DNA from 2 places in the Paenibacillus sp. alder61 genome. Region 2 is predicted to be linked to the other one. Evidence: predicted binding sites of a transcription regulator. Region 2 holds the regulator's gene; the other holds the start of a gene.

What was found. The regulator LexA, encoded in region 2, represses DNA repair genes until DNA is damaged. The targets are predictions, from matches to a motif close to CGAACATATGTTCG.
Region 1: a site for LexA is predicted at 1,966-1,979, ahead of recA (recombinase RecA). Genes of this name have one in related genera too.

What each region holds. Positions count from the first base shown of each region.
Region 1 covers NZ_JAIUDG010000012.1:49,577-53,844, forward strand. Annotated here, with positions in the region: gene LBW89_RS14055 (regulatory protein RecX) at 1-715, opposite strand, end outside; gene recA (recombinase RecA) at 818-1,876, opposite strand; gene LBW89_RS14065 (competence/damage-inducible protein A) at 2,197-3,462, opposite strand; gene pgsA (CDP-diacylglycerol--glycerol-3-phosphate 3-phosphatidyltransferase) at 3,497-4,084, opposite strand; gene rimO (30S ribosomal protein S12 methylthiotransferase RimO) at 4,081-4,268, opposite strand, start outside.
Region 2 covers NZ_JAIUDG010000002.1:257,432-261,699, reverse strand. Annotated here, with positions in the region: gene LBW89_RS03130 (HAD family hydrolase) at 1-340, opposite strand, end outside; gene LBW89_RS03125 (hypothetical protein) at 401-934, opposite strand; gene LBW89_RS03120 (DUF896 domain-containing protein) at 987-1,160, opposite strand; gene LBW89_RS03115 (LysM peptidoglycan-binding domain-containing protein) at 1,361-1,720, opposite strand; gene lexA (transcriptional repressor LexA) at 1,906-2,532, shown strand; gene glnA (type I glutamate--ammonia ligase) at 3,400-4,268, opposite strand, start outside.

The sequences.
Region 1 (4,268 bases), on a different contig from region 2:
CCGTGGATGTCCGCCATTTCTTGACGGCCAGTTCCTTGGCGCTCGCGTATTCATCCTCTTCGCTGACAGCGCCGAGGGCGTCCTCGATCAGCGGCTTGGATATCCCTTTCTGGCGCAGTTCTTGCTTGACCCACATCTTTCCCTTGCCGCGGTTGCGGACACGCTGTCCGGCCCATTCCTGGGCGTATGCGGCATCGTTCAACAGCCCTTCTTCCGTCAGTCGGCCAACGACCCCGGCGACGGTCTCTTCGTTCCATCCCTTTTCGCCTAATCGGAGGGTCATTTCGTAAGCCGTCCGGGGCTTCCGGCCGAGATATTGAAGCGCATCCGCATAGGCGCGCTGCCTTTCATCGGCGAGGACGATCTCTTCCAGCTCGCTTTTGGTAAAAACCGCGCCCTTGATCATCCTGTATTTAATCATGACATCCTCATGGACTTCCAGCGCGTAAGGACCGAACGATATCCGGTAACGGAATTTGGGACGTTTCAGCAGCAATACGGAAGTGATCGTCAGCTCGGTGTCCTCCGGAAAACGATCGATGCCGCCCGCTTCCGATGGGGAACCATCACGCCCCCCGGTGGTCGGTCCCTCCGAACGGCGGCCTCTGGCTTCTTCCCAAAATCCTTCCTCCGAGATGTCTACAATTTCCCCCACTTCTTCCTTCTCCCGGCTTTGGGGATGTCGGTTTCCCCCTCCGCCCCAGCGTCTCTGCATCTTCTGTTCGGCCCCCTAATCCAAGGTGAATTCTGCATATTAAAGAAAAACGCCCTGTCCCGGTAGGTTCCGGTCCCAGGGCGCTTCATCAGCAAACGTGTATTATTCTTCGAAAAGCGCCTGCTCTTCCTGTGCTTCAGCTTCCAAATCACCGGACGAAGCAGGAGCCACCGTGGTCGTCAGGTTGCTGGCTTCACGAATCTTCTGTTCGATCACATCGGCGATTTCCGAGTGCTCTTTAAGATATTGCTTCGCGTTCTCGCGCCCTTGACCCAAGCGTTCGCCCGCATAGGAATACCATGCGCCGCTCTTGTCCACAATATCCAGCTCTACGCCGATATCGATAATGCTGCCTTCCTTGGAAATCCCCTCACCATACATAATATCGATTTCCGCCTGTTTAAAAGGAGGCGCGACTTTATTCTTGACGACTTTAACCCGTGTACGGTTACCTACCATGTCATTGCCCATCTTGATCGTTTCCACCCGGCGTACATCAAGACGGACCGTCGAATAGAACTTGAGGGCACGGCCGCCCGGTGTGGTCTCAGGGTTCCCGAACATAACGCCAACTTTCTCACGCAACTGGTTGATGAAAATCGCAATCGTCTTCGATTTGCTGATCGCACCGGACAATTTGCGGAGAGCCTGGGACATGAGGCGGGCTTGAAGACCGACATGGGAGTCCCCCATTTCGCCTTCGATTTCAGCCTTAGGAACCAACGCGGCTACGGAATCAATAACGATAATATCCACCGCACCGCTTCGCACGAGAGCTTCGGCGATTTCGAGGGCTTGTTCGCCCGTATCCGGCTGGGACAACAGCAACTCGTCGATGTTTACGCCAAGCTTGTTGGCGTAGGAAGGATCGAGCGCATGCTCCGCATCGATAAACGCGGCTTGTCCGCCGATTTTCTGAACTTCGGCGATCGCATGAAGCGCCACCGTCGTCTTACCGGAAGATTCCGGTCCGTATACTTCGATGATCCGGCCGCGAGGAAGTCCTCCCGTACCGAGTGCTATATCTAATGCCAACGATCCGCTAGGAACGATTTCCACCTGCATATGGGTGGATTCTCCCAGCTTCATGATCGAACCTTTACCGAATTGTTTTTCTATTTGACGAAGCGCCATTTCCAGCGCAGCACGACGATCTGACAATCAGCTCACATCCTTAAATATAATTATAAAGGAATTCTTCTTACATTTATAATTGTACCTTGTTTTGGAACGTTTGCCAAGCGTTTTTTCGAACATACATTCGTAATTTTTTCGAACCCCCTTTCCATCCGCATGGTTAACCTTTATTTTCTAAATCGAGCGGCATCGCAAGGCATTCGGAGTTTTCATCATCCGCTTAAAGACTGAAAACAAAAAAAGAACCGCAGCAAAACTAATCAGTTTGCTACGGTTCTTCCGTAAGTCCATTATATATCCCCGATCAGCGAATGGCAAGGGGATGCCCGACTGTAAATCCCGGCTTACTTCGCAGCCTGTTCGGCTTTTAGCCGCTTCCAAAGGTGGTACAGCACCGTCTTGGCCGAACGCAAGCGGATCGTCTCGCGATTCCCCTTCAGGTTAAGCTCGTAAACCTCGGTTTCGCCGCCGCGGCGGGAAATACCGATATAGACGAGGCCTACCGGCTTGCGCTCCGAGTATCCCGGTCCGGCCACCCCTGTAATCGACAGACCGAAATCGGTGTCAACGATCATCCGCACCTGTTCCGCCAGCACCTGGGCGGTTTCCGCGCTGACGGCGCCGGGAGCGTTCTCGCCCTCAAGCAGGTCGTGCGGAACGTTCAGCAGCTTCTCCTTCATCGCATTGGAATAGCAGACGATGCCGCCGAGAAATACCGTGGCGCTGCCCGGGATACTGGTGATGGACTGCATCAGCAGCCCGCCCGTGCAGCTCTCGGCCGCGCTTACCGTCAATCCCATTTCGGTCATCATATCCACGATGGTTTTTTCGATCGGTACATCTTCATTCGCATAGAGGTGGTCGGGCAGGCGCGCGGCAATCTCAGCTTCGAGCTTATCCAGCTTCGCCATGGCCTCGCTCTCCGTGCGCGCTTTGGTGGAGATGCGCACCGTCACTTCGCTCTCCTTGGCATAAGGAGCGAGCGTTGGGTCCGTTTGATTCTCCACCAAATCCATCAGCCTGGTCTCAAGCCCGGATTCTCCAATCCCGGCGAACTTCAGCATTTTGGAATACAGCGGCTCCTCCTGCGTCAGCACATGCTGCAGCAGCCATGGCTTGGCCTGCCGTTCGAACATCGGCTTCAGCTCCGACGGAGGCCCCGGCAGCAAAATGTAGAACTTCCCTTCATGCGCGATGGCATTGCCGACGGCAAGGCCCGTTTCGTTCGGCAGCGGTGTTCCCCCGTCGACGACAAGCGCCTGACGCCGGTTGTTCTCCGTCATCGGGATGCCCCGTCCCTCAAAAAACCGGTCCACATGGTCCATCGCCATCCGGTCGATATGCAGCGATCTGCCCAATACCGCGGCGACCGCATCCTTCGTCAGGTCGTCCTGGGTCGGGCCGAGCCCGCCGGTTAAAATCAGCAGGTCCGCCCGTTCCAGCGCGGTACGGATCGCTTGGGAAAGCCGGTTCAAATTATCGCCGACCACGGTCTGATAATATACGTCTATCCCGAGAGCGGCCAACTCCCGGGACAAATACTGCGCGTTCGTATTTACGATTTGACCGAGCAGGAGCTCGGTCCCGACTGCGATGATTTCTGCTTTCATTCGTCATATCTCCTTCGGGAGGGTAGCTGTCCGTTTACATCTTGGAAAAATTGAGCACATTTTTGTTCTTCACAAAATAATCGATACCCGAGTAAATCGTAATGAGCGCCGCGAGCCAGATGGCGACCTCGTCAAACGGGAAATGAATCCATTCGAAGGGAAAATTGTTCAGCAACAGCGCCGAAATGGCGACGATTTGCGTAATCGTCTTCGCTTTTCCCCAATTGCTGGCGGCGATTACCGAACCTTCAAGCAGCGCAACCTCGCGAAGGCCCGTCACCGCAAACTCCCGGCTGATGATGACCACGGCAATCCAGGCGTCGCACTTGCCCATCGCCACCAGAGAGATGAGCACGGCCGCAACGAGCAGTTTGTCCGCCAGCGGATCCAGCAGCTTCCCCAGATTCGTCACTAAGTTGTGTTTGCGGGCGATATACCCGTCGATGCCGTCGGTGCTGGCGGCCACGATGAACAGAATCGCCCCGATCAGTTGATTCAGCGGAAGCGAGAAAGACCCGATCTTTAGCTCATAAGCCAACCACTCAACATCGAGAAGCAAAAACAACAGCATCAGCGGGATCATAAAAATCCGGGCCAGTGTAATCCGATTCGGCAGATTCACGAGACAGCCTCCCCTGACAGATCATATTCATAAGCGTGCGTAATGCGCACTTTGGTGATTTCCCCGATACCGGAGGAATAATTGGTTACGTAGACCTCCCCGTCGATTTCCGGAGCGTCGTATTGGGAGCGTCCCACAAAGACGTCGCTACGTCCGTCATAACGTTCCACCAACACATCGAGAA
Region 2 (4,268 bases):
CGTTCTCCACACCGATCCCCTTTAGGCCGCGGCGCCAGGACTCCTTTTGGTAGACGGGAGCGAGTTGTTCCAGCTGGCGGAATTCCGGCTGCTCCCCCGCCGAGAAGGTCGCCCACAATCCCTCAAACGGATTGATCCCGATCATTTTGGTGAACGGAAAGGTTTCATAGGATTCGTACAATGCTCTGGCTTCCTTGCGGACCGATTCCTCCAGGGCTTCGGGATCAATCCCCGCCGCTTCACCCGCTTTTAGGCAGGTCGCTTCAAACGCTTCTTTAATACTGCGCTCATCCCACAACAAGGTGTCATCCAAATCAAAACATACCGCTTTAATGGACATATCTTCACACGCTCCCCCAAAATTGTGAAAAACCGATGTTATATTTATCTACGCTATCCCCTATCCCTTCTCAAAGGACACATGATGCAGTTTGGCATACTGCTCCAAACGTTCCCCCATCGCCTCTGTATCAAAACGGTTGCGCATACGGTAAAACACCCAATTGACGTCTTTGCTTTTCGGAATAATCGTGATTTTCCCGCGGCCCACCTTAATTTTACTGATGTTGTTAGCTTCCAACGCGCGGTCTCTGTTGAATTTGGACGTATACAGCCAGCCTTTATGAATCCGCAAATAAGGCTTTCTGAGAAAAATCGTCAACGCCAAGATCAGATAAAGAACAATGGTGACCCAGAACAACATCGAGTTGACTTCCGAAGCGTTGCCGATCAGCCCCACGACCGCATAAAGGAGAGCCAGCAAAACCAGAACTCCCGGAAGCAGGATATTTCTTCCCCTAAACACCTCGCCTTCCCCTTTGGGCCCTAACGAATACCGGGGATCCTGCCCTCCGCCGCCGATCCGGCTAGGCCCCTTCCCTTTCTTGTTCATACGAACCCGATTGCGTTCAACCTTCCTGTCAAATGAAGCCATGAACTTTCCTCCTACACCTATTGTTTATGTAAGCCAGGCCTTGCGGCCGGCATTATTTATCCACGATTTCAATCGATTCCAGCTGTTGGCGGAAATTGTTCCGGATGTTCTGCAAATAAGTTTCCCGGAGCTGTGCCCGTTCCAGCTTTTCATCCTCCGTCAGACCTTCCGTCTTGTTTTTTCGGGCCAATTCATTGATTCGCTTTACCAATGTATCTATATCCACTTTATTTCCTCCTGTCTGGTCATCCTTATTCTTAAGGCAACAATTCTTACTTTGACATGAGAAAAAGAGCTTGTCAAGGCGGCGGCCCTTAATCCAAGCTCTTTCAGTTTCTTCATATATATAGTCATCTATAGTCACCAAAACAGGACTTATATATAAACAAGGTTAGAAAGCCGTTAAACAAGCCACGCCTATCGGAATCAATCCGGGATAACGAGCATGTCCCCAGGATGAATATCGCTCACGGCTAATCCGTTCGCCCGCTTAATAGCCTCTACATACACACGCGTATCCTTCCCCCGCGGCTTATGAGCAACCGCAATCTCCCATAGCGTGTCTCCCGGCGTAACAATGACGGTTTCCTTGACATGAGAATCCCCGTCTTTGGCGGCGGCAAAAGCGGAAACCACTCCCGTACCGGTCATCGTCAACAAAATCAGTAGAAACACAATCTTCATCATGCGCCGGGTCCATTCCACCGAAGAAAAACCGAAGGCATCCCTCCAAGAGCGGGCAACCGGCTTATTATAAATACTTTGGTATGTAGTATATCTTGGCATATCGATCACTCCCAAACAAATGTTCTTGTTTTCTGATATCAATATAACACGAACACTTGTTTGATTCAATAGTTTTTTAGAACAATTGTTCGTATTTAATAGAAACGTTTAGAACTTATGTTTGTACGAACGGTAGTTCTATGTTATAATTTTTCCAAACGTTACTAATGGGGTTGATGATCGTTATGTCCAAGGTTTCCAGCCGACAACAGGCTATTTTGGAATTTATACGCAACGAAGTTCGAATGAAGGGTTACCCTCCTTCGGTACGCGAGATCGGCGAAGCGGTCGGACTTGCCTCCAGCTCTACCGTACACGGGCATCTGGACCGTTTGGAGAAGAAGGGATTTATCCGCCGGGATCCCACCAAACCGCGGGCCATCGAGCTGCTGGGACAAGAAGAATCCGATTCGCTCGGTATGTTCGCCCACAGCGTGACCCGGGTTCCGGTTGTCGGCAAGGTTACCGCCGGCATGCCGATTACGGCAACCGAGAATATTGAAGATTACTTCCCGTTACCTCAGCAATACTCCTCGGACGGTGAAATCTTCATGCTTTCCGTCGTCGGAGACAGTATGATTGAGGCGGGGATTCACAACGGGGATTATGTGATCGTTCGTAAGCAGCAGACGGCCAACAACGGCGATATTGTCGTGGCGATGACGGAAGATGACGAGGCGACGGTGAAGACTTTCTACAAAGAGAGAGACCATATCCGCCTCCAACCCGAGAATTCGACGATGGAACCAATCCGGCTCAAGAATGTGGTTATTCTCGGCAAAGTCGTCGGATTATTCCGCGACCTGCACTAATTTATTCTAGATGGTATGATGAAGAGGCTCCCTTAGCCGGGGAGCCTTTTTTAGTGTTGGCTGGTTAGACCGTCGTCAAATCGTCTTGCGGTAAATACCGCTTCATGCCGGAACGTTCTTCCCGCCAGATCTTTTTCAGCCAAAGTCTGCGCCGGTGGTATTTTTTCAAAGCGAACACCATATCGCATCAGCTCCTTGGCGTTAGCATGCCCAAAAGCTTGATTTTCATCAGTCGCGGAGTTAAATACGATGCGAGATAACCCCCGTCATATCTGGTCCGCCAAATAAGCAATTAATAAACAAAATAACAACAAGGAACCGTTTAGCACGCGGACGGATTACGTTGTATTCAAACAACTCCTACGTTCGAAGTAACGAGTACACGACGACGACGACGTTAACATCAGTTGCCTATAAGTATATCCAGTGCTCTCCCCTGCCTAGTGAACATTCCACCCCTTCCAACTTAAAAGAGATGCAAATCTGCAGGTATTTATGGCCGATACCCGAGGGAATGCGAAAAAGATGCGAATCTGCATGTTTTTCTAGCGATTTTAGAGAAACGAGCCGGTTTCGTTCAAAATACCTGCAGAATGGCAGGAATTTTTAAATTTATGTTCCGAACAAGAAAAAAACATGCAGATATGCAGAAATTCTATGTTACCAAGGTTATCTGATGAGGGCACTAGATTTATATGTATGCTGATGTTTTTATTACGGGTTACAAAAATGCAAAGTCCGGCTGGCTTACGGGTGTGGCTTAACGGGGGGGCAAAATAGGGGAAACCCCTAATCCTTACCGTCTCCCCGCCAAATGCCCCCTAACAAAAAATCCCCTGAAGCCTACGGCCCCAAGGGATTCCTCGATTAATATAATGTCATGTACTGATCGCGTTCCCATTGATGGACTTGCGTGCGGAACATGTCCCACTCGATTTCTTTCAGTTCATAGAAATGAGTCAAGGCATGGTCGCCGAGCGCCTCGGTAATGATCTCGCTGCGAATCAATTCGCCGAGCGCTTCCTTCAAGTCGGACGGCAGGCTTGGAATGCCTTCTTCCACGCGCTCTTCTTCAGACATCACATAGATGTTCCGGTCTACCGGATCCACGAGCGGCAGTTCGTTCTTGATGCCGTCGAGACCGGCCTTCAACATAACGGCCAGCGCCAGATACGGGTTAGCGGCAGGGTCCGGGTTCCGCACTTCGACACGGGTGCTGAGGCCGCGGGATGCCGGAATCCGGATCATCGGACTGCGGTTGCTGGAAGACCAAGCCACATAGCACGGCGCTTCATAGCCCGGAACCAGACGTTTATACGAGTTCACGGTCGGATTCGTGACGGCGGCAAAAGCGCGGGCATGCTTCAAGATCCCGGCCATGTAATGACGGGCTTCTTTGCTCAGGCCGAGCGTATCGCTCTCGTCGTAGAAAGCATTGACATCGCCTCTGAACAAGGATTGGTGACAGTGCATCCCGGAACCGTTCACGCCGAATAACGGCTTCGGCATAAAGGTCGCATGCAGGCCATGCTGACGCGCAATCGTCTTGACGACGAGCTTAAAGGTTTGAATTTGGTCCGCCGCCTTGATGGCGTCGGCATATTTAAAGTCGATTTCGTGCTGCCCCGGGGCCACCTCATGGTGAGAGGCTTCGATTTCAAAGCCCATTTCCTCGAGCGTCAAAACGATTTCGCGGCGGCAGTTCTCCCCGAGATCCGTAGGGGCCAAATCGAAAT